Regions from separate parts of the Thiocapsa rosea genome, predicted to be linked through region 2. Evidence: predicted binding sites of a transcription regulator. Region 2 holds the regulator's gene; each other region holds the start of a gene.
The links. The regulator sigma-54, encoded in region 2, starts transcription at its own class of promoters, with help from an activator protein. The targets are predictions, from matches to a motif close to TGGCANGNTNCNTGCTT.
Positions count from the first base shown of each region.

Region 1 (4,705 bases), 620 kb from region 2:
GTATTGATATTGATGGCGCCCTGCTCCATACCCTGCGCCGAGAAAGCCAAGCTATAGCCATAGAGAACCCAGAGGATCGTCATGAGCGCAGCAATGGCGAAACACTGCATCAAGACCGACAGTACGTTCTTCGCGCGGACCATTCCGCCGTAGAAGAGCGCCAAACCCGGGATGGTCATGAATAGAACGAGTGCAGTCGCGGTCAGCATCCAGGCCGTATCGCCGCTGTTCAGAACAGGGACCTCCTCGGCCAATGCCAGTGCAGGCGTCAGCAGCGCGAGAGCCGCCAAGGCCGGCACGGCCAGTCGTCGCGGTTCCAATGTGTACATCGTTGCGATCCTCTCGGCGACGACTAGAGTGCGTCCGATCCGGTCTCGCCGGTACGAATGCGGATGACTTGCTGCAGATCGAAGACGAAGATCTTCCCGTCGCCGATCTTGCCGGTCCGCGCCGCGCTGCTGATGGCCTCGATCACCTTCTCGACCATCGCGTCGTCTACCGCGATCTCCACCTTGATCTTGGGAAGGAAATCCACGACATACTCGGCACCGCGGTAGAGTTCCGTATGCCCTTTCTGACGACCGAAACCCTTGACCTCGATGACGGTGATACCGGAAACGCCGATGTCCCCGAGTGCCTCGCGGACGTCGTCCAGCTTGAACGGCTTGATGATGGCTGCAACCAGTTTCATTGCAATTGGTCTCCTGTAGAGGCCAAGGGAGAACCCTTGGCCGAGGGATTGGAATCGCGAGTGCGGGGAGGGAGGATTTAGAATTCCTTCAGCCAGCCGACCCAGAACTGAGGATCGGTGTTGTAGGTATCGCGCCCGACTTGGTCGTAATTCAGGCTGAAGGTGCCGAAATCACCGGCTTCGCGGCTGATCGTGAGCCCCCAATGACCATAGTCGTTGCCGCCGTCGTTGTAATCGAAGTCATAATAGCCGCCGCGAATGCCGAGACCGAAATCGTAGGGCAGGGCGAAATCGAGGCTGGCGTAGTAATACCAGTCACCTTCGACGAAGAGCGCTTCGCCGGAGGGCACGCCGGGCGCATCGTCGGCCTGACCATAGACCGTGTAGGCCAAGCCGGCCGTCAACCATTTCCAGGTGGCGCTGCCGCCGACTTCCGCGAAATCGAGATCCTTGCCGTCAGGGTAGGCGTAGTAGATGGCATTGACGTCGAAACTTAGATCGTCGTTGATGGCCATGCTGTAGCCGAGGTAACCATCAAGCTCGTAACCGGGCGATTTGAAGGTGTCCACGACATCGAACGTCTTCTCGTCGAAGTCGACGTTGTATTCGACTCCGTCGCCGAAATCGACGTTGGAGATCCAGGCGCCCGCATAGAAACCGCTGCTGTGCTCGTAATCGAGCCCGCCTTGAACCGCCGGACCGTCGTCGGTCTGCGTCAAGCCGCGGAACAGATAGTTGCTGACCACACCGATATTGGCGCTGAAGTTATGCGTCTCGTTGGCCGCGGCGATCTGGAAGGTACCTGCGCTCATGGTCAGCGCCCCAAGCGCCAAAACGGTTCCGATGCGTCGTGTTGTCATTGCTGTGTGCCTCTCGATGATGCGGGCTTGCGTGTCGAGGTTGGAAGAAGACCGGTTGGTGCCCGAGTGACCTCGCCGGTTGTGACGTTGTAAAGTCGTGAAAGCAGATAGCATGCCAGGCGCAAGCACACCCGCCAAAAAGAGGTATTTCGGCATCATGTTGCAAAGACACAACGCCGCGCCGCACCACGACGAAGCATAAGCAGGCACCCAAAAGAACGACCGCACCAGAAAGGTGCGTCGCCGCGGACTCCGATCGAAAGCCGGCCCACTTGCCCGCCGGGCCGTCCTATAATGGCGGCTGCAGCGAGTCACGACGGCGCTCGCGACCATGGAGTCGCCGCGGATTCGGCACTCGCATCCAGGTTGGACCCACGGGTCAAGCACAGACCGCAGCACAGAGGAACCTCCATGTTGGATCCAAAACAGCTCGACGATCTCGCCCAGCGCCTCGCATCGGCGATGCCCAAGGGCCTTCAGATGTTGCAGGAAGACATCGGCCGCAATCTTCGGGCGTCGCTCGAATCCGGCCTGGACAAGCTCGACCTGGTCACCCGCGAAGAGTTCGACGTCCAGTCCGCCGTCCTGGCGCGCAGCCGCGAGAAGCTGGCGGTGCTTGAAGCGCGCATTGCCGAGCTGGAGCGTGCGCTCTCGCCCGGGCGGCCGGGAGCGGATTGAGGTCACGATACCGAGCCGGTCGTGGCCCTCTGTATCCTGCACAGCCGCGCCCGGGTCGGCATCCACGCCCCCGCCGTCACGGTCGAGGTCCATCTCTCCGGAGGGCTGCCCTATCTGTCGATGGTCGGGCTGCCCGAGATGGCGGTCAAAGAGAGCAAGGACCGCGTGCGCGGCGCCTTGCTGAATGGCCGGTTCCAGTTTCCGATCGGCCGGGTCACCATCAACCTTGCACCGGCAGACCTTCCCAAGGAGGGCGGGCGCTTCGATCTGCCGATCGCGCTCGGCATCCTCGGCGCCTCCGGACAGATCCTCACCGAGCGGCTCGAGCAGCACGAGTGGATCGGCGAGCTCGCGCTCTCGGGGGCCTTGCGGCCGGTCAACGGCGTCCTGCCCGTCGCCGTGGCGGCACGCGAGGCGGGCCGCGAGCTGATCTTGCCCGCCGAGAATGCCGCCGAGGCGTCCCTGGTCTCAGGACTCGAGATCCGGCCGGCGCGACACCTGATGGAGGTGTGCGAGCATCTGAACGGGACGCGTGTGCTGCCGACCTTCGTTGCGGGCGAGCGGGATTTCGTCGAACCCGTCTATCCCGAGCTCGCGGAGGTCAGGGGTCAAGAGCATGCGAAGCGGGCCTTGGAAATCGCTGCCGCGGGCGGCCACAGCCTGCTGTTGATCGGTCCGCCCGGCACCGGAAAGTCGATGTTGGCGAACCGACTCCCCGGACTCTTGCCGCCGTTGAGCGAGGACGAGGCGCTGGAGGCGGCGGCGATCCGCTCGGTGAGCGACCGCGACCTGTTCGAGCCGGCGCGCTGGCGCGAGCGTCCGTTTCGCTCGCCGCACCACACGGCATCGGGCGTCGCGCTGGTGGGCGGGGGCAGCAACCCGCGACCCGGCGAGATCTCGCTCGCGCACCAAGGGGTCTTGTTTCTCGACGAGCTGCCCGAGTTCGACCGCAAGGTCCTGGAGGTCTTGCGCGAGCCCTTGGAGTCCGGTCATATCGACATCTCGCGAGCCGCGCGGCAGGCGCGCTTTCCGGCGCGATTCCAATTGGTTGCGGCGATGAACCCCTGTCCATGCGGTTATCTCGGGGACAACAGCGGGCGCTGTCGTTGTACCCTTGACCAGGTGGCACGCTATCGCGGGCGTATCTCCGGACCGCTGCTCGACCGGATCGACATGCACGTCGAGGTCCCCCGGCTGGATCTCTCTCGGCTCGGCGAATCCGCCTCGGAGACGCGGGAAACGACAGCGCTGGTGCGACAACGCGTGGATTGCGCTCGCGCCCGTCAGATCGGGCGCGCAGGCAAGGCCAATCATGTCCTCGGACCCGCCGAGATCGAGCGCGACTGCGCCCTGGAGCCCGACGGCCAACGCATGATCCAACAGGCGATCACTCGCCTGGCCCTATCGGCACGGGCCTACCACCGGATCCTGAAGGTGGCCCGAACGATTGCCGATCTCGACGGGCTGCCGCGGATCGAGCAGCGACATCTCGGCGAGGCGATCGGTTATCGTCGACTCGATCGCGGCAACCCGACGCCGTGATCAAACCGCGTCCGGCAAGACATGCACTGTTTGATGCATCCACGGACCTTAAACCGCGCCCGGTGCGGTATGCGTCATGTGCTGGAATGGCTTGGCCGCGCCAGCTCCGACGACTGTCGGAGTTGGCGCGGTTTAAAGTATGAAAAAATATAAGATTCTTAACCGCGCCGACTCCAGCGGACGTCAAGTCTGCCGAGGTCGATCCCATCCAAAAACATCCCATACCGCGCTAGGCGCGGTTTAGACCCGACACCATGCTCCAGCTCCAATCACTCAGCCTGCGCCGCGGCCCGCAACTCTTGATCGAGAGTGCGGACGTTACCGTGTATCCGGGTCAAAAGGTCGGCCTGGTCGGCTACAACGGCTGCGGCAAGTCGAGCCTTTTCGCGCTGTTGCTCGGGGATCTCCACGCCGACGCCGGCGAAGCGAAGATCCCGACCGGCTGGGAGGTTGCCCACGTCGCCCAGCACACCCCGGACAGCGAGGGCCCGGCAATCGACTTCGTGCTCGACGGCGACGCGGAGCTGCGCCGCATCCAGGCCGAGCTGGCGCGGGCCGAGGCGGCCGGCGACGGTCTGCATCAGGGCGAGCTGCTGGGGCGGCTGGAGGCCATCGACGCCTACGGGGCCGAAAGCCGTGCCGCGCGACTCCTGCACGGGCTCGGCTTCGCTCCCGGCGACGAGCGCCGCCCGGTGAACAGCTACTCGGGCGGCTGGCGGATGCGTCTCGCCTTGGCGCGTACCCTGATGTGCCGCTCGGACCTCTTGCTGCTCGACGAGCCGACCAACCATCTGGATCTCGATGCCGTGATCTGGCTCGAAGGCTGGTTGAAGGCGTATCCCGGCACGCTGCTCTTGATCTCGCACGACCGCGACTTTCTCGACGCCGTGACCGGACACATCCTGCATCTCGAGCGTCAGCGGTTGACGCTCTA
Region 1 is NZ_RBXL01000001.1:1,811,066-1,815,770, reverse strand. It holds gene BDD21_RS08245 (ammonium transporter) at 1-329, opposite strand, end outside; gene BDD21_RS08240 (P-II family nitrogen regulator) at 353-691, opposite strand; gene BDD21_RS08235 (TorF family putative porin) at 769-1,551, opposite strand; gene ubiK (ubiquinone biosynthesis accessory factor UbiK) at 1,963-2,229, shown strand; gene BDD21_RS08225 (YifB family Mg chelatase-like AAA ATPase) at 2,251-3,771, shown strand; gene BDD21_RS08220 (ATP-binding cassette domain-containing protein) at 4,026-4,705, shown strand, end outside.
Region 1: a site for sigma-54 is predicted at 1,653-1,669, ahead of BDD21_RS08235 (TorF family putative porin). Genes of this name have one in related genera too.

Region 2 (4,705 bases):
GCTAGGTAGAGCAGCTCCGCGTGTCCGATGACCTGCAGGCGATTGGGATGAATGCAGTTCAGAGAGCCGATCAGCGACTGCCTCGAACGTCCCGGATCCTCGCCGCGCAACGGGCGCGGGCTCGCCGGCTCGGGCGTGAGCCAGCGCAGCTTGAGCCGCGGCCCGGTCTGCGAGATCAGGGATTGAAGACTTTCGATCATCGCCGGCGGCCGCGCTTGACGGCTAGGTCGCTCTGAGAAGGTCCAGAATGGCCGTGGGCGAGCTCGCATCGCGCAGACGTGCGCGGGTTGCCGACTCGCTGAAGCGACTTGCCAAATAGGCGAGCAGCTGCAGGTGCTCCTCGGTCGCGGTCTCGGGAACCAAGAGCGCGAACGCCAGATCGACCGGCTCGCCGTCGGCTGCATCGTAATCCACCCCGCGGGCGGTTTGCACGAAGGCCCCGATCACCTGAGAGACCTCCTTGATCCGGGCATGGGGCAGGGCGACACCGTGACCGAGTCCGGTGCTGCCGAGGCGTTCGCGCTCGAGGAGGCGCTCGAAGACGCTCTCCGTGCTCAAACGGGGGTGGTCGTTGGCGAGTAGCTCGGCAAGGGTTTCGAGCAAACGCTTCTTGCTGGAAATCTCGAGGCCGTGACCGATACGGGCCTCGTTGATTAGATCGGGGCTGAGCATCGGTATCGGCTCCCGTGCGCTGCGGGCGCGCAGCGCTGCAGCTGGTGGCTCTTGGATCGATGTCCGCGCAGCGACGGCGGGCAAGGGCGTGTGGTCATGGATGCTGATTATCCTCGGATGTCTGGCAGAGGCCGGCGATCCCGCATGCCGGCCTCGTGCCCGATCCCGTTCGTTGAACGCCTCCGACGGGGCAAGAGCGCCCCTCGAAGGTATCAGCGGCGTTCTGACAACGCCGGTGCGTCAGGTCTGATCCGACTCCTCGATCTCGCTGACCTTCGGGCTCGCTGCGCGATGATCGCTCTTCTTCTCCTTGTGGCGCAGGACCTGACGATCGAGCTTGTCGATCAGCCCGTCGATTGCGGCATACATGTCCTCGTGGACCGAGTCGGCAAAGACCTTGCTGCCGTTGATGTGCAGTGTGGCCTCCGCTTTTTGGGCAAGCTTCTCGACGCTCAGGATGACGTGAGCGTTGATGACGTGGTCGAAGTGCCGCGCAAGGCGCTCGAACTTCGTGTCGACGTAGCCTTTCAGCGCATCGGTGACGTCGATGTGATGACCCGTCAGGTTGATCTGCATCTTGTGACTCCTTATGGTTCAAACGGCCTGTCAATCCAGGCGCTTGCGCTCGTTCGAGGGTGGAACCCCCATGGCCTCGCGGTACTTGGCGACGGTTCGCCGCGCGACATTGATCCCCTGATCGCCGAGCTCTTGGGCGATCTTACTGTCGCTCATGGGCTTTCGCGCGGACTCGCCGGCGATCAGCTTGCGGATCAGGGCACGAATGGCGGTCGACGAGCATTCGCCGCCGGAAGCGGTGTTGACGTGCGAGGAAAAGAAATACTTGAACTCAAAGGTTCCCCGCGGCGTGTGCATGTATTTCTGCGTGGTCACTCGGGATACGGTCGACTCGTGAAGCTCCAATGCCTCGGCGACATCGCGCAGAACCATCGGTTTCATCGCCTCGTCCCCGTGCTCGAAGAATTCCTGCTGCATCTCGACGATCTTCGCGCCGACGCGCAGCACCGTGTCGTTGCGGCTGGCCAGGCTCTTGATGAACCAGCGTGCCTCCTGCAAATGGCTCTTCAAGGTGACGCCGTCCGCGCTCTGATCGGCGCGTCGGATCAGGCGCGCGTAGTCGGCGTTCACTCTGAGTTTAGGCATCGAGTCGGGATTGAGTTCGACCGACCATCGGCCCTCGCGTTTGCGCACGAAGATATCCGGGACGACATACTGGGCCGGCGTGCCGGCAATCAGGCTTCCGGGGCGCGGATTGAGCCGTCGGATCAACGCCAGCGCACCTGCGACCGTGTCCTCGGATTCCTTCAGCTGACGGACCAGCGAGGCGACATCGCGCTTGGCCAGATACTCGAACCCGTCGCGGCAGATCGCCGTCGCGGTGCTCCGCCAAGGTGTTTGGGGGGGCAGCTGACTGAGTTGTATCAGCAGACATTCCGGGAGGTTGCGGGCACCCACCCCCGGCGGGTCGAAGGACTGAACGCGGTGAACGACAGCCTCCACCTCCTCGGCACTGATTTCGGGGTGATCGATGGTCAGGAGCAGCTCCTCGACATCGATGCGCAGATAGCCGTCGGCGTCGATCGAATCGATGACCGCTTGGGCGATCATGTTGTCGCGCTCGCTCAGTCTGCACAGATTGAGCTGCCAGGCGAGGTGGTCGAGCAGGGTCTGAGGGCGGCTTTGCTGGGCAAAGGGATCGTAGTCCGAGCCGTCGTCCGAGCCGTGCGAGGTGCTCGGCAGGTGGGAGTCGAAGACGTCGGTCCAGAGTGTGTCGACCGGCAGCTCTTCGGGCATCTCGTTGGATTCGGCGTGGATCTCGCGGTCGATCGACTGCTCGACGGTGACCCGAGGTGTTTCGATGTCCTCGCTCTGAATCGTGCCTGACTGCTGCGTCTCGGCGACGTTGAAGCGATCCGCGTCGTCGCCTTCCTCCAACATGAGGTTGGTGTCCAGCGCCTCCTGAATCTCCTTCTGGAGCTCAAGCGTGGAGAGCTGCAACAGACGGATCGCCTGCTGCAACTGAGGCGTCATGGTCAGGTGTTGGCCGAGCCGAAGCTGGATGGATTGCTTCATGAATCGCGGATGCGCTTTTCGAGGTGTTCGATCAGGTGACCGCCATGGCCAATGCTGGTCGATTCTAGCCGTTTCAGTCCGGTGAAGGCGTCATCAGCCGGGGCAGGATCTCATCTTACACCCAACATCTCGGAAAGAGCAGCCAACCGATTCGCATCTCGAGGTACCTCCCGGTTCGCACCTACATGGAAAAATCCGCGCCGAGGTAGACATCGCGGACCTGCTGATCGGCCAGGAGCTGCGCGGGGGTGCCGGCCGCGATGACGCACCCGGAGCTGATGATGTAGCCCCGGTCGCAGATATCGAGCGTCTCGCGGACGTTGTGATCCGTGATCAGCACGCCGATCCCGCGATCGCGCAAATGCGACACGATGGCCTTGATGTCCCCGACGGCGATGGGGTCGACGCCCGCGAAGGGCTCGTCGAGCAGCATCACCAGGGGGTCCACCGCGAGCGCACGCGCGATCTCGAGGCGCCGTCGCTCCCCGCCAGAGAGGCTGAGCGCGAGCGAGCCGCTGACATGGGCGATCCCGAGCTCTTCGAGCAGGCGCTCGCAGCGCAGATTGCGATCGGCCCGAGACAGGTCGCCGCGCGCCTCCAGGATAGCAAGGATGTTGTCGCGCGCGCTGAGCTTGCGAAACACCGAGGGCTCTTGTGCCAGATAGCTCAGTCCGGCGCGCGCGCGCGCATGCATGGGTTTCAGGGTGATGTCCTGCCCGCTCAGCGCAATGCGGCCCTCGTCCGCCGGAATGAGTCCGACGATCAGATAAAAGCAGGTGGTCTTGCCCGCGCCGTTGGGTCCGAGCAGGCCCACGACCTCGCCGGCGTCCACGCCGACGCTCACGTCGCGCAACACCTGACGACCGCGATAGCTCTTCTTCAGATGCTCCGCGCGCAGTGTCGTCGAGCCCGAGCCCGAGCCTAAGTCGGAATCCGCAATAGAATCCTTCATCCTAAACCGCGTCTCCGCCGAGTCTCTTTGGATCGTTCAAGGGTGGTTTCCGATCGGATGTCATCGGTCGCCTCGGACGCGGTTTAGCCTCATTCTCCCTCCGGCGTGATGGTGATCTTGACCCGTCCGCCGCCTCCCGCGCGGAAATGGGCACGGGCGCGATCGTAGACGATGCGCTCGCTCGCGACGCGGTCGGCCCCCTGAATCAGCAAGGCGTCCTCGATGAGGGTGAGCTCGTCCTTGTCGGCGTCGTATTCCATCCGTTTGGCGAAGGCCAGGACCTCGCCCTCGTCGTTGTCGAGGAGCTGTTTGAAGCTGGCCGGCGCGCCGAGCGCAATGATAAAGCGCGGGCGGCGGTCGTCGCGATGATAAACGGTCACATGATCGCCGAGGAGTCGCATGCTCCCTTGGTCGACCTGGACATTGCCGACATAGATGCTGGTGTTCTCCGCCTCCAGGACCTCGACATCGTCTGCTTCGATCAAGATGGGTTGGCTTGCATCGTCCTCGAGCGCCACTGCCGGGGCGCACGCGAGGGCCATGACGAAGGCCAGGGTCGCGGCCGGGGCAGTGCCCCGGCACCGCCGGTTGTCGATTCCTCTCTCGCTCATGGCGTCTCGGTCTGCTCGGGTGCGATAAAGATATGCGCGCGTCCGTCGAACTGGGCACGTACGGGCTCCTCGTACCAGAGGCGCATCCCGGTCGCGTTCAGCCGATCCGACGCACTGGTGACTTGGACCGCGCGATCGGTCTCGGCGAAGGCCCGTTTATGCCAGATGCGCATCAGCTCGGTCTCCATGCGGGTGGCGGGCCGACTCGCGTCGCCCTTGCGCTCGAGCTCCACGGCGCCCTCGAGACGGACCTCGTCGCCGCCGGGGAGGACCAGCCCGCTGTCCGCGCGTGCGCGCCAGGGCTCGGCTTCGGTCTCGCCTTCACGCTGATAGAGTGTCATGCGCGGGCGATCCAGCTCAGAGAGATCCTCCTCGATAT
Region 2 is NZ_RBXL01000001.1:1,186,888-1,191,592, reverse strand. It holds gene hprK (HPr(Ser) kinase/phosphatase) at 1-200, opposite strand, end outside; gene BDD21_RS05490 (PTS sugar transporter subunit IIA) at 223-672, opposite strand; gene hpf (ribosome hibernation-promoting factor, HPF/YfiA family) at 913-1,248, opposite strand; gene BDD21_RS05480 (RNA polymerase factor sigma-54) at 1,279-2,763, opposite strand; gene lptB (LPS export ABC transporter ATP-binding protein) at 2,945-3,715, opposite strand; gene lptA (lipopolysaccharide transport periplasmic protein LptA) at 3,805-4,326, opposite strand; gene lptC (LPS export ABC transporter periplasmic protein LptC) at 4,323-4,705, opposite strand, start outside.

Region 3 (4,705 bases), 1.5 Mb from region 2:
ATTTCGAGCAGCAAGGGCAGGCGGCGGTCGCGCGTTTCGAGCAGGCGCTGGCCGGCAACGCCTATCATGAAGCCGTCCTCGGCGGCGGTGCCGAGTCGCTGGTCGACCTGCTGAACTTCGAGACCGACTACAAGCGGGCACGGCTCAACGCCAAGGGCGAGGCCGGCTCCAAGGCGGTGGCCGAGCGCTTCGAAACACGCAACCCGAGCTTCTATGCGCTGGTCAGGCCGCCCTCCGCCGACCAGGACGCGAGGCAGGCCAGCCGCGCCCTGCGCGATCTCGCCAGGGTGCGCCAGACGCTGCGACGCGAGATGCGCGAGGAGCGCATCACCCACTCCGTGCTCGGCAGCATCGGTCGCGGGCTCGAGCCGGTCACGCAGTTCGCGGGCTTCGACTGGAAGATCAATGTCGCGCTCTTGGCGTCGTTCGCCGCGCGCGAGAGCAGCGTCGCAACGCTGGGCGTGCTGTTTCAGCAGGACGACGACACCAACCAGACCCTGGAGCAGCGCATGGGCGCCGAGACCGCGGCCGGCGGGGCGACCGCGCTGATGGCCGTCGCGCTCATCCTGTTCTTCGCGCTCTATCCCCCGTGTCTCGCGACCACCATCATGGTCAAGGTCCAGACCGGCTCGTACAAATGGATGCTGTTCTCGATCGTCTTCCCGACGCTGCTCGGGCTCGCCGTCGCCAGCCTGGTCTACGGTATCGGCACTGCGATCGGGGCGAGCGGCATCCAGGTGATGACCGCAGTCTACCTTGGCGCGTTGGCCCTGCTGATCGTGGTCGGCTTGATCGGCGGGCGGCGCACCATCCGCCGAGGCCTGCCCGCCTGAGGGAGACTCGGGTCACGAGGCGATGACTGGACTGCGTCTCCGATCCGTGGGCGTGGCGGCGATCGATTACGACAACGACAAGGGCGGGAAAGGTCTTCCATCGTCGAGTTGTTTGACTTATTTTCTTGCCGTTCCCTACCACCCTCATGGTCAACCCGACGAGTATCCGATGACCGATCAGATCACCGAGCAGCTCGGGCATCCGGCCGATTCCGCCGCGCCATCGGTTACAGGGGAGGTGAAGGCATCCGCGCAGCTCCAGTCCATGGCCTCCGAGATGGCGGTCGATCGCACGCCTGCGATCGACATCTCGGCCGAGCAGCCCGTCGGCTGGCTCGATCTGGCCGTTGTCGCAGCGGTGGTCGCCGTCGCGCTGGTCTATCTCTACGGAAAGCTGTGGCGCCGTGGCGGTCGCTGCGACGGCTGCGGCAAGGGTGCGTGCGGCGTCGTCGATCGGGTGGCGGACAAGTCCCGGTCGTCGCATGCGGTACCGGTGGCAATTCCTCGAAAGCCTCCGACTCGCGAGGCCCGATGAAGGTGTGTCTCCGGGCCGCGGGGATGCTCGCCGCGCGGGATCCGCAGGTGCAGTGCGGGACTTCGTCCGAGCGGCACCTTGTCGCGAAGCCGGCGGTCCGGCCTCCGGGCGGTCGGGCTTAACGCGTATTCAACCCGGCGATGCCCAACACACGTGCACGGGCCACCGACCACAGTCATCCCCGTCCGGGTCGCGGGGCTCCGCCGGTGCTGCTCGTCATCGGCGCGCACCGCGGCGAGCTGGGTTTCGGCGAGCAGGTTGCTGCGCGTCTCGATCCGGCCACCTTCGCCGTGCTGCGAATCCCGCTCGGTCTGTCCGGCCAGCGCCCGCTGCCCGACGAGCTGGCGAGCTGGCGGCGACGCCACGGCGAGCTGTATTTGCAGATCCTCGAACGCGTAAAGCCCGGCCAGCAGCTGATCATCGACCTGCATACCGGGATCGATGAGCTGCGTCGCTCGGCCGACGTCTTCTGCGCCGCCCAGAGCCTGCTTGCGCGCATCGCCTCCGCGGGTCCCCTCGACGGCGACCCGGTCAGAGGCATCCAGCTCGTGGCCGACACCGGCGGCGCATTCGCCGATTTGGCCGGTGTTCGCCCGTTCCCGTTCCCGCTCGCGCGACCGGATCTGCCGCCGATGGTGTGGGACCGTGCCACGCCCCGCTATGTCGGTGTCGAGGTGTATATCGCCCGCGAGGGCAGCGGAAGCCCGGACGAACACGCCTTCGCAGCCGATCTGCTCCGGCGCATCGTTGCCTGCGCGATGGCCGGTGGCGATCGCTGACCCGAGTTCCCCGGCTGATCGCGACACACGTGGCCGGTGTCCCATCCCGGCATGGTGTAACCCCGGCGTTTTCGTTCACGTGCGTAATGGCTGCTCCGTGCCCGTGAAATCACCATAAAGGATTGCGGGGATTTCAGACATCCATCGTGTCGGGAAACCGACAGACACATGCTCTTCTCTCATTAAAACAAAAGTATAGCGATTGGCATAGCGCCTGCTTAAGAAGCTCCAAAGCGAACGCCCTTGGAGCCTTCATGAAACAAAAAGAGATCGCCGCGCTGCTCGACGAGCCGGCGTGTGCGCACAACACGAAGGAAAAGTCGGGTTGCGCCAAGCTCAAGCCCGGCGCGACGGCCGGCGGCTGCTCCTTCGACGGGGCGCAGATCGCGCTTCTACCGATCGCGGATGTCGCGCACATCGTGCATGGCTCCATCGCCTGTGCGGGCAACTCCTGGGACAACCGCGGTGCGCGTTCGAGCGGTCCGAGCCTCTACAAGATCGGCATGACGACGGACCTCACCGAGCAGGACGTCATCATGGGCCGCAGCGAGAAGCGGCTGTTCCTCGGGATCAAGCAGGCGATCGACAGCTACAAGCCCGCGGCGGTCTTCGTTTACAACACCTGCGTGCCCGCCCTGACCGGCGACGATGTCGGTGCGGTCTGTCGGGAGGCGCAGAAGCGGTGGGGCACGCCCGTGGTGTCGGTCGACGCCGCCGGCTTCTACGGCACCAAGAATCTCGGCAACCGGATCGCCGGCGAGACCATGGTCGCCCAGGTCTGCGGCACCCGCGAGCCCGATCCGGTCCCGCCGGGGATCGAGCACGAGGGTTTCAAGGTCCACGATGTGAATCTGGTCGCCGAGTACAACATCGCCGGCGAGTTCTGGAACGTCTTGCCCCTGCTCGACGAGCTGGGTCTGCGTGTGCTCTGCAGCCTGTCCGGGGACGCTCGCTTCCACGAGGTGCAGACCATGCACCGCGCGGAGGTCAACATGATGGTCTGCTCCAAGGCCATGATCAACGTCGCGCGCAAGCTCAAGGAGTCCTACGGCACCCCTTGGTTTGAGGGCAGCTTCTACGGGGTCGCGGACGTCTCGCAGGCGCTGCGTGATTTCGCGCGGATCATCGACGACCCGGATCTCACCCGCCGTACCGAAGCGCTCGTCGCCCGCGAGGAGGCCAAGATCCACGCGGCACTCGAGCCCTATCGGGCGCGTCTCCAGGGCCGCAAGGTCCTGCTCTACACCGGCGGGGTCAAGTCTTGGTCGATCATCTCGGCCCTGCAGGATCTGGGCATGACGGTGGTCGCGACCGGCACCCGCAAGTCCACGGAGGAGGACAAGGCGCGCATCCGTGCGCTGATGGGCGAGGACGCGGTCATGATCGAGGACGGCAACCCGCGCGGCCTAATCGATCGGGTCAGAGAAAACGACGTCGACATCCTGATCGCCGGGGGGCGCAACCTCTACACGGCGCTCAAGGCCCGTATCCCCTTCCTCGACATCAATCAGGAGCGCGAATTCGGCTATGCCGGCTATGTCGGCATGGTCGAGCTGGCGCGCCAGCTCTGTTTGACGGTCGAGAGTCCGATCTGGGATGCGGTGCGGCGTCCGGCGCCCTGGGCGGCGGCAGAGGGGCAAACCCATCCGATGCCGGCGAAGTCCCTAGGGCTTGCCGCAAGCGAAAGCGCCCCTGTCGAGGTGCAGTCCCATGCCTGAGATTATCAAACGCAACAAGGCCCTTTCGGTCAGCCCGCTGAAGGCCAGCTCGACCGTCGGCGCGGCGCTCGCCTTCCTCGGCTTCAACCGGACCATCCCGATGTTGCACGGATCCCAAGGCTGTACGGCCTTCGGGAAGATCTTCTTCGTGCGTCATTTCCGCGAGCCGATCCCCTTGCAGACCACGGCGATCGATCAGGTCAGCGCCATCATGGGCAGCGAGGCGCAGGTCGTCGAAGGGCTGAAGACCATCTGCGAGAAAAGTGCGCCGGACCTGATCGGTCTGCCGACCACGGGCCTGGTCGAGACCCAGGGCGCAGACATCGCGATGGCGGTGCGGGTCTTTCGCGAGACCTGGCCGCAGTTCGCGGGGATCGCCGTCGTGCCGGTGTCCACGCCGGACTTCACCGGCTGCATGGAGTCCGGCTACGCGCAGACGACCAAGGCGATCATCGAGACGCTCGTCCCGACCCGCGCCGAGGCCGGCACTCGGCCGGGGCGTCGCGAGCGTCAGGTGAATGTCCTGCCTGGATCGCATCTGACGCCCGGCGACATCGAGTATCTGAAGGATCTGATCGAGGCGTTCGGTCTGTCCCCGATGGTGCTTCCCGATCTCTCGGACTCGCTCGACGGCCATCTGCCCGAGACCGACTACAACCCCCTGACCATCGGCGGGACCCGCGTGAGTGATTTGGCGAGCGTCGGCGATGCCCTGGCGACCCTGGTGATCGGCGCCTCGATGGACGCGGCGGCCGATGCCTTGGCGGAGCGCACCGGCGTTCCGGATTATCGCTTCGCGCATCTGATGGACATCGATGCCGTCGACGGGCTCGTGATGAC
Region 3 is NZ_RBXL01000001.1:2,654,831-2,659,535, forward strand. It holds gene feoB (ferrous iron transport protein B) at 1-833, shown strand, start outside; gene BDD21_RS11730 (hypothetical protein) at 1,003-1,368, shown strand; gene BDD21_RS11735 (hypothetical protein) at 1,509-2,147, shown strand; gene nifE (nitrogenase iron-molybdenum cofactor biosynthesis protein NifE) at 2,402-3,865, shown strand; gene nifN (nitrogenase iron-molybdenum cofactor biosynthesis protein NifN) at 3,858-4,705, shown strand, end outside.
Region 3: a site for sigma-54 is predicted at 2,351-2,367, ahead of nifE (nitrogenase iron-molybdenum cofactor biosynthesis protein NifE). Genes of this name have one in related genera too.

Region 4 (4,705 bases), 4.5 Mb from region 2:
GAGCGGAGAACACGAGATCGCAAGACCGGATTGATTGGGGGAGGTACGGGCGTGGGCCGTGAGTATGCGACACCCGAGCGCTTGGCTTGATGAAGGAATCGTGACAAGAGCCTGACCGACAGCGGCGCCGGAGGCTCAGAGCGCGGCAGGGCAACCGATGACGCTTGACGAGCACCCGTCCATCGGACGTTCGGCGCGAGGTTTGCTAGGTGACGTGTCAGAAATAACTTGAGCACCGAAGCTGATCGTTGTCGTTGTCGAATACGACAACGACAACGACAACTGTGGAAGAAAGGTCTTCTATCGTCGAGTTGTTTTACTTGTTTCTGAACCGTTCCTCAGCATCGAAACCCGTTGCACGACCTCACACCGGCGTTTCGCCGGGCTCAACTCCGAAGGGGATTCGCCGATGGCTCCGCGCCTGATCATGTACCACAAGCAGTCGACCAGTGCCCGCACCCGGTTCTTGAGGCTGCCCTACGGCGGCGTCTGCGGCTTCGCAGCCCTGCCTGAGGAGGCCGCCATCGACGAGCGCGGCGGTGGCTCGCCGAAGGTCGTGACCCACCCCGCGCGGGTTCTGCGCGACGCCGAGGTCCGTCTCGGCCTGCCGAGCGGCAGCCTGGAGATGGAGCCGGGGTTTCGTTGCGAGATCGCCGCAGGCGAGGAGCGCACCGAGGTCTTCCTCGCGCGCTTCACGAGTATCGATCCGCCCTTCGAGACGGCGCAGGCACACGGCAGCAGCTTCATCGATCTGACCCAAGCGCGAGGTCTTCCGCCCGTCGAGCTGGATCTGCTGCGGCGCAGCTATGAACGGATCCTGGGCTGATCGAGGATGCCCCGCTCGGCGGGTCTGGAACGCTATCGCGCGTTTCGAGTCGGAGCGGCCGATCGTCCCGCATCGCGCCCGGGTCGGTCGCACCGCAATTCCATTTGTATTGTTGGGTTTCCGCTCAGGACGGGCTGATTGTTGCAAGACCGACAGATCCGACCCTCGAGAATGCCTGCGAGGATTCCGGCGATGATACCCGTTTAAACCGCGCCGAGCGCGGTATGCGATGTTTTTGGATGGGAACGGCAGGAGCCAGGACGATGACGAACGTGCCATGTCTTTATGGACACCGACCCGCGCCCGGGAGGCGCGGTTTCCGGCAGGCCTGTCGACCATCGTGGCGTGAGGATCTGTGCCCGATCTGGATCGATCTCGTCGTACCGCCCTGCTCGTTCCGGGTGTTCCGTGATCATGATGTCGCCGCTCGGAGGGTCGTCGGTCATGACGGGAACGACATCCCCTGCTTCCAAGCCTATGACTACCGGCGGCTTGATGTCCGCTCCGACGACGACGAGGAGTATTACCTCGCCGTGTCCTACAGCGAGTCCGTCAGCGCCTGGCGCCTGCACGACGGACGCTGGCTGGTTCACCGCCGGATCGAGTTGCTCGGCGATGAAGACGCCGCGACCACCGCGATGAGCATCGACGAGCGGATGCCGCGTTGATCTGACGGCGAGCCGTGCTCGAATACAAAGTGGCGACACGGGCGACTGCGCACGCCGATGCCGCACAATATCGGCATGTTTCGTGCTTTTTTGTCATGCGTTATATCTTCGTAAACATAACGACATCACCGGAGTCTTCGACACCGACCATGACCGACACGCCCGACGACAGCATCGACACCGCCGCCTCGCTCTGGCTCGACCGCAACGAACAGGGATTCGTCGGGCGGGGACGCATCGAGCTGCTGCGCAGAATCGGTGCAACCGGGTCGATCTCGCAAGCGGCCAAGGCGATGGGCATGTCTTACAAGCACGCCTGGGACGCAGTCGATGCAATGAACAACCTGTCCCCGCAGCCGTTGGTGCAGCGACGCACCGGCGGGCGCCATGGTGGGGGAACGGAGCTCACGGAGGAGGGACGACGCTTGATCACCGTCTACGAAACCGCCGAGCGGGAGCACAGAAAATTTCTTGCGCGACTGCGCGAGGGCATCTGCGATTTCGATCGCTTCCACACCTTGATCGGAGCTTTGAATATGAAGGTCAGTGCCAGAAACAATCTGCGCGGAGTGGTCGCTTCCATCAAACCGGGCGCCGTCAACGCCGAGGTCACGCTCGATGTCGGCGGCACGCCGCTGGTCGCTATTGTCACCAACGAGAGCGTCCAGTCGCTCGGGCTTGAGCCGGGCGTCGAAGCCTACGCCTTGATCAAGGCGTCGTTCGTCATCCTGGCGACCGAGGATGGCGGGCTCAAAACCTCGGCGCGGAATCGACTGTGCGGGACGGTCGAGCGGATCACCGAGGGAGCAGTCAACACCGAGGTGGTTTTGGCGCTCGATGGCGGCGCGCGACTGGCCGCAATCATCACGATGGAGAGTACCAAGGACCTAGGGATCACCGAAGGCGGGCGGGCCTGCGCGCTGATCAAGGCGCCGCACGTCATCCTGGCGGTATCGGACTGAGGCCATCCCATCTCCGAGGCATGTTCGCGGGTCGCGTTATGTCGACATGGATATAACGCGACCCGCTCAATGGAACAAACCGCACATCTTTCACCGAGGTCGAACCCGATGACCCCCTTTCGCTCTATGCTGATCACCCTTGCGCTCGCAGCGCAGGCCGGCACCGTCCTGGCCGCCGAGACCCAAGTCGCCGTCGCCGCCAACTTCACCGCCCCCATGCAGAAGATCGCCGAGGCGTTCCAGGCCGAGACCGGTCATCGCGCCATCCTGTCGTTCGGCTCGAGCGGCAAGTTCTACGCTCAGATCACCAACGGGGCGCCCTATGACGCCTTGCTGTCAGCCGATGAAGCCACGCCCGAGAAGCTGGAGCAGGCGGGTCAGGCGGCACCGGGCAGCCGCTTCACCTACGCGATCGGCAAGCTGGTGCTCTGGTCGCCGCAGCCCGGCTATGTCGACGATCAAGGTCGCGTCCTCTATGTCGGCGACTTCCGTCACCTCGCACTTCCCAACCCCAAGCTGGCGCCCTACGGCGCGGCGGCCGTCGAGGTCATGACCGGCATGGGCGTGCTGGAAACCGCGCAACCCAAGTTCGTCTTGGGCGAGAACCTGCCGCAGGCGTTCCAGTTCGTCGTGAGCGGCAATGCCGAGCTCGGATTCCTCGCACTCTCTCAGCTCATCAAAGACGGGGAGCGCATCGCGGGCTCGGTCTGGGAGGTCCCTGCCGAGCGGCATCAACCGATCCGGCAGGATGCCGTGATCCTCGCGCGCGGCGCCGACAATCCCGCCACGCAGGCGCTGTTCGACTATCTCAAGGGCGAGAAGGCCCGCGCCATCATCGCCGAGTACGGGTATGACCTTTAAACCACAACCCTCTGACCGGAGCCGCGCTATGTATCCGATCCGCACGCTACTGACCGCCATCACCGCCACGGTGGCCCTGGGCTTGACCGCTCCGGTGCTTGCCCAAACGTCCGACACCGCCGGCGCCATCACCATCGCGGCCGCATCGGATCTCAAGTTCGCGATGGACGAGATCGTGGATGCCTTTCGAGTCGCCCATCCGGATGCCAAGGTCGACGTGATCTATGGCTCCTCGGGCAAGTTCCACACCCAGATCCAACAGGGTGCACCCTTCGACCTGTACTTCTCAGCGGACATCGCCTTCCCGCGCGGACTCGAAGAAAAAGGTCTGTCCGCCGGCCCGACGCGGCCCTATGCCTTCGGGCGCATCGTGCTCTGGAGCCCGGTGCTGAACGCGACAACGATGACGCTGAACGACCTGACGGACCCGAAGATCCGCAAGATCGCGATCGCCAATCCGCGGCATGCGCCCTACGGCATGCGTGCCGAGGAGGCACTGCGTTCGGCCGGCATCTGGGACGCGCTGCAGGGCAAGCTCGTCATGGGTGAGAACATCGCGCAGACGGCCCAGTTCGTGCAGACCGGCAACGCCGAGGTCGGCGTCATCGCACTGGCCCTGGCGCTGAATCCGACGCTGGTGGAGGCCGGCGGCTATCACCTGATCGACGACAGGCTGCATGAGCCGCTGGAACAAGGGTTCATCGTCACGCTGCGCGCCAAGGGCAACACACTGGCCCATGACTTCGCAGACTTTATGACCAGCCCGGAGACCCGCGCCATCATGGCACACTACGGCTTCGTGCTGCCCGGCGAGCAGATCGAGGAGTGACGGGGCATGGGTGACATTCATCCGGCACTGACCAATGCGGACTGGGCAGCGGTCTGGCTGACCTTCAAGCTCGCGAGCGTGGTCACGATCATCCTGATGCTGGTCGGCACGCCGATCGCGTGGTGGCTCGCCCGCACCCGATCGAAATGGAAGGGGCCAGTCGGCGCCTTGGTTGCGTTGCCGTTGGTGTTGCCGCCGACCGTGCTCGGATTCTATCTGCTGGTGGCGATGGGTCCGTACGGACCTGTCGGACAGTTCACGCAGTGGCTCGGCATCGGGCTGCTGCCCTTCACGTTCGCGGGCCTTGTGGTCGGCTCGGTGTTCTATTCGCTGCCCTTTGTCGTGCAGCCGATCCAGAACGCCTTCGAGGCCATCGGCGAGCGACCCTTGGAGGTCGCCGCGACGCTGCGGGCGAATCCTTGGGACAGCTTTTTCACCGTCATGCTGCCCTTGGCCAAGCCCGGCTTCATCACCGCCGCAATCCTCGGCTTCGCCCATACCGTCGGCGAGTTCGGCGTGGTTCTGATGATCGGCGGCAATATCCCGGAAAAGACCCGCG
Region 4 is NZ_RBXL01000001.1:5,670,613-5,675,317, forward strand. It holds gene BDD21_RS25130 (hypothetical protein) at 410-826, shown strand; gene BDD21_RS25135 (hypothetical protein) at 1,090-1,494, shown strand; gene BDD21_RS25140 (TOBE domain-containing protein) at 1,644-2,456, shown strand; gene modA (molybdate ABC transporter substrate-binding protein) at 2,565-3,317, shown strand; gene modA (molybdate ABC transporter substrate-binding protein) at 3,346-4,146, shown strand; gene modB (molybdate ABC transporter permease subunit) at 4,153-4,705, shown strand, end outside.
Region 4: a site for sigma-54 is predicted at 1,566-1,582, ahead of BDD21_RS25140 (TOBE domain-containing protein). Genes of this name have one in related genera too.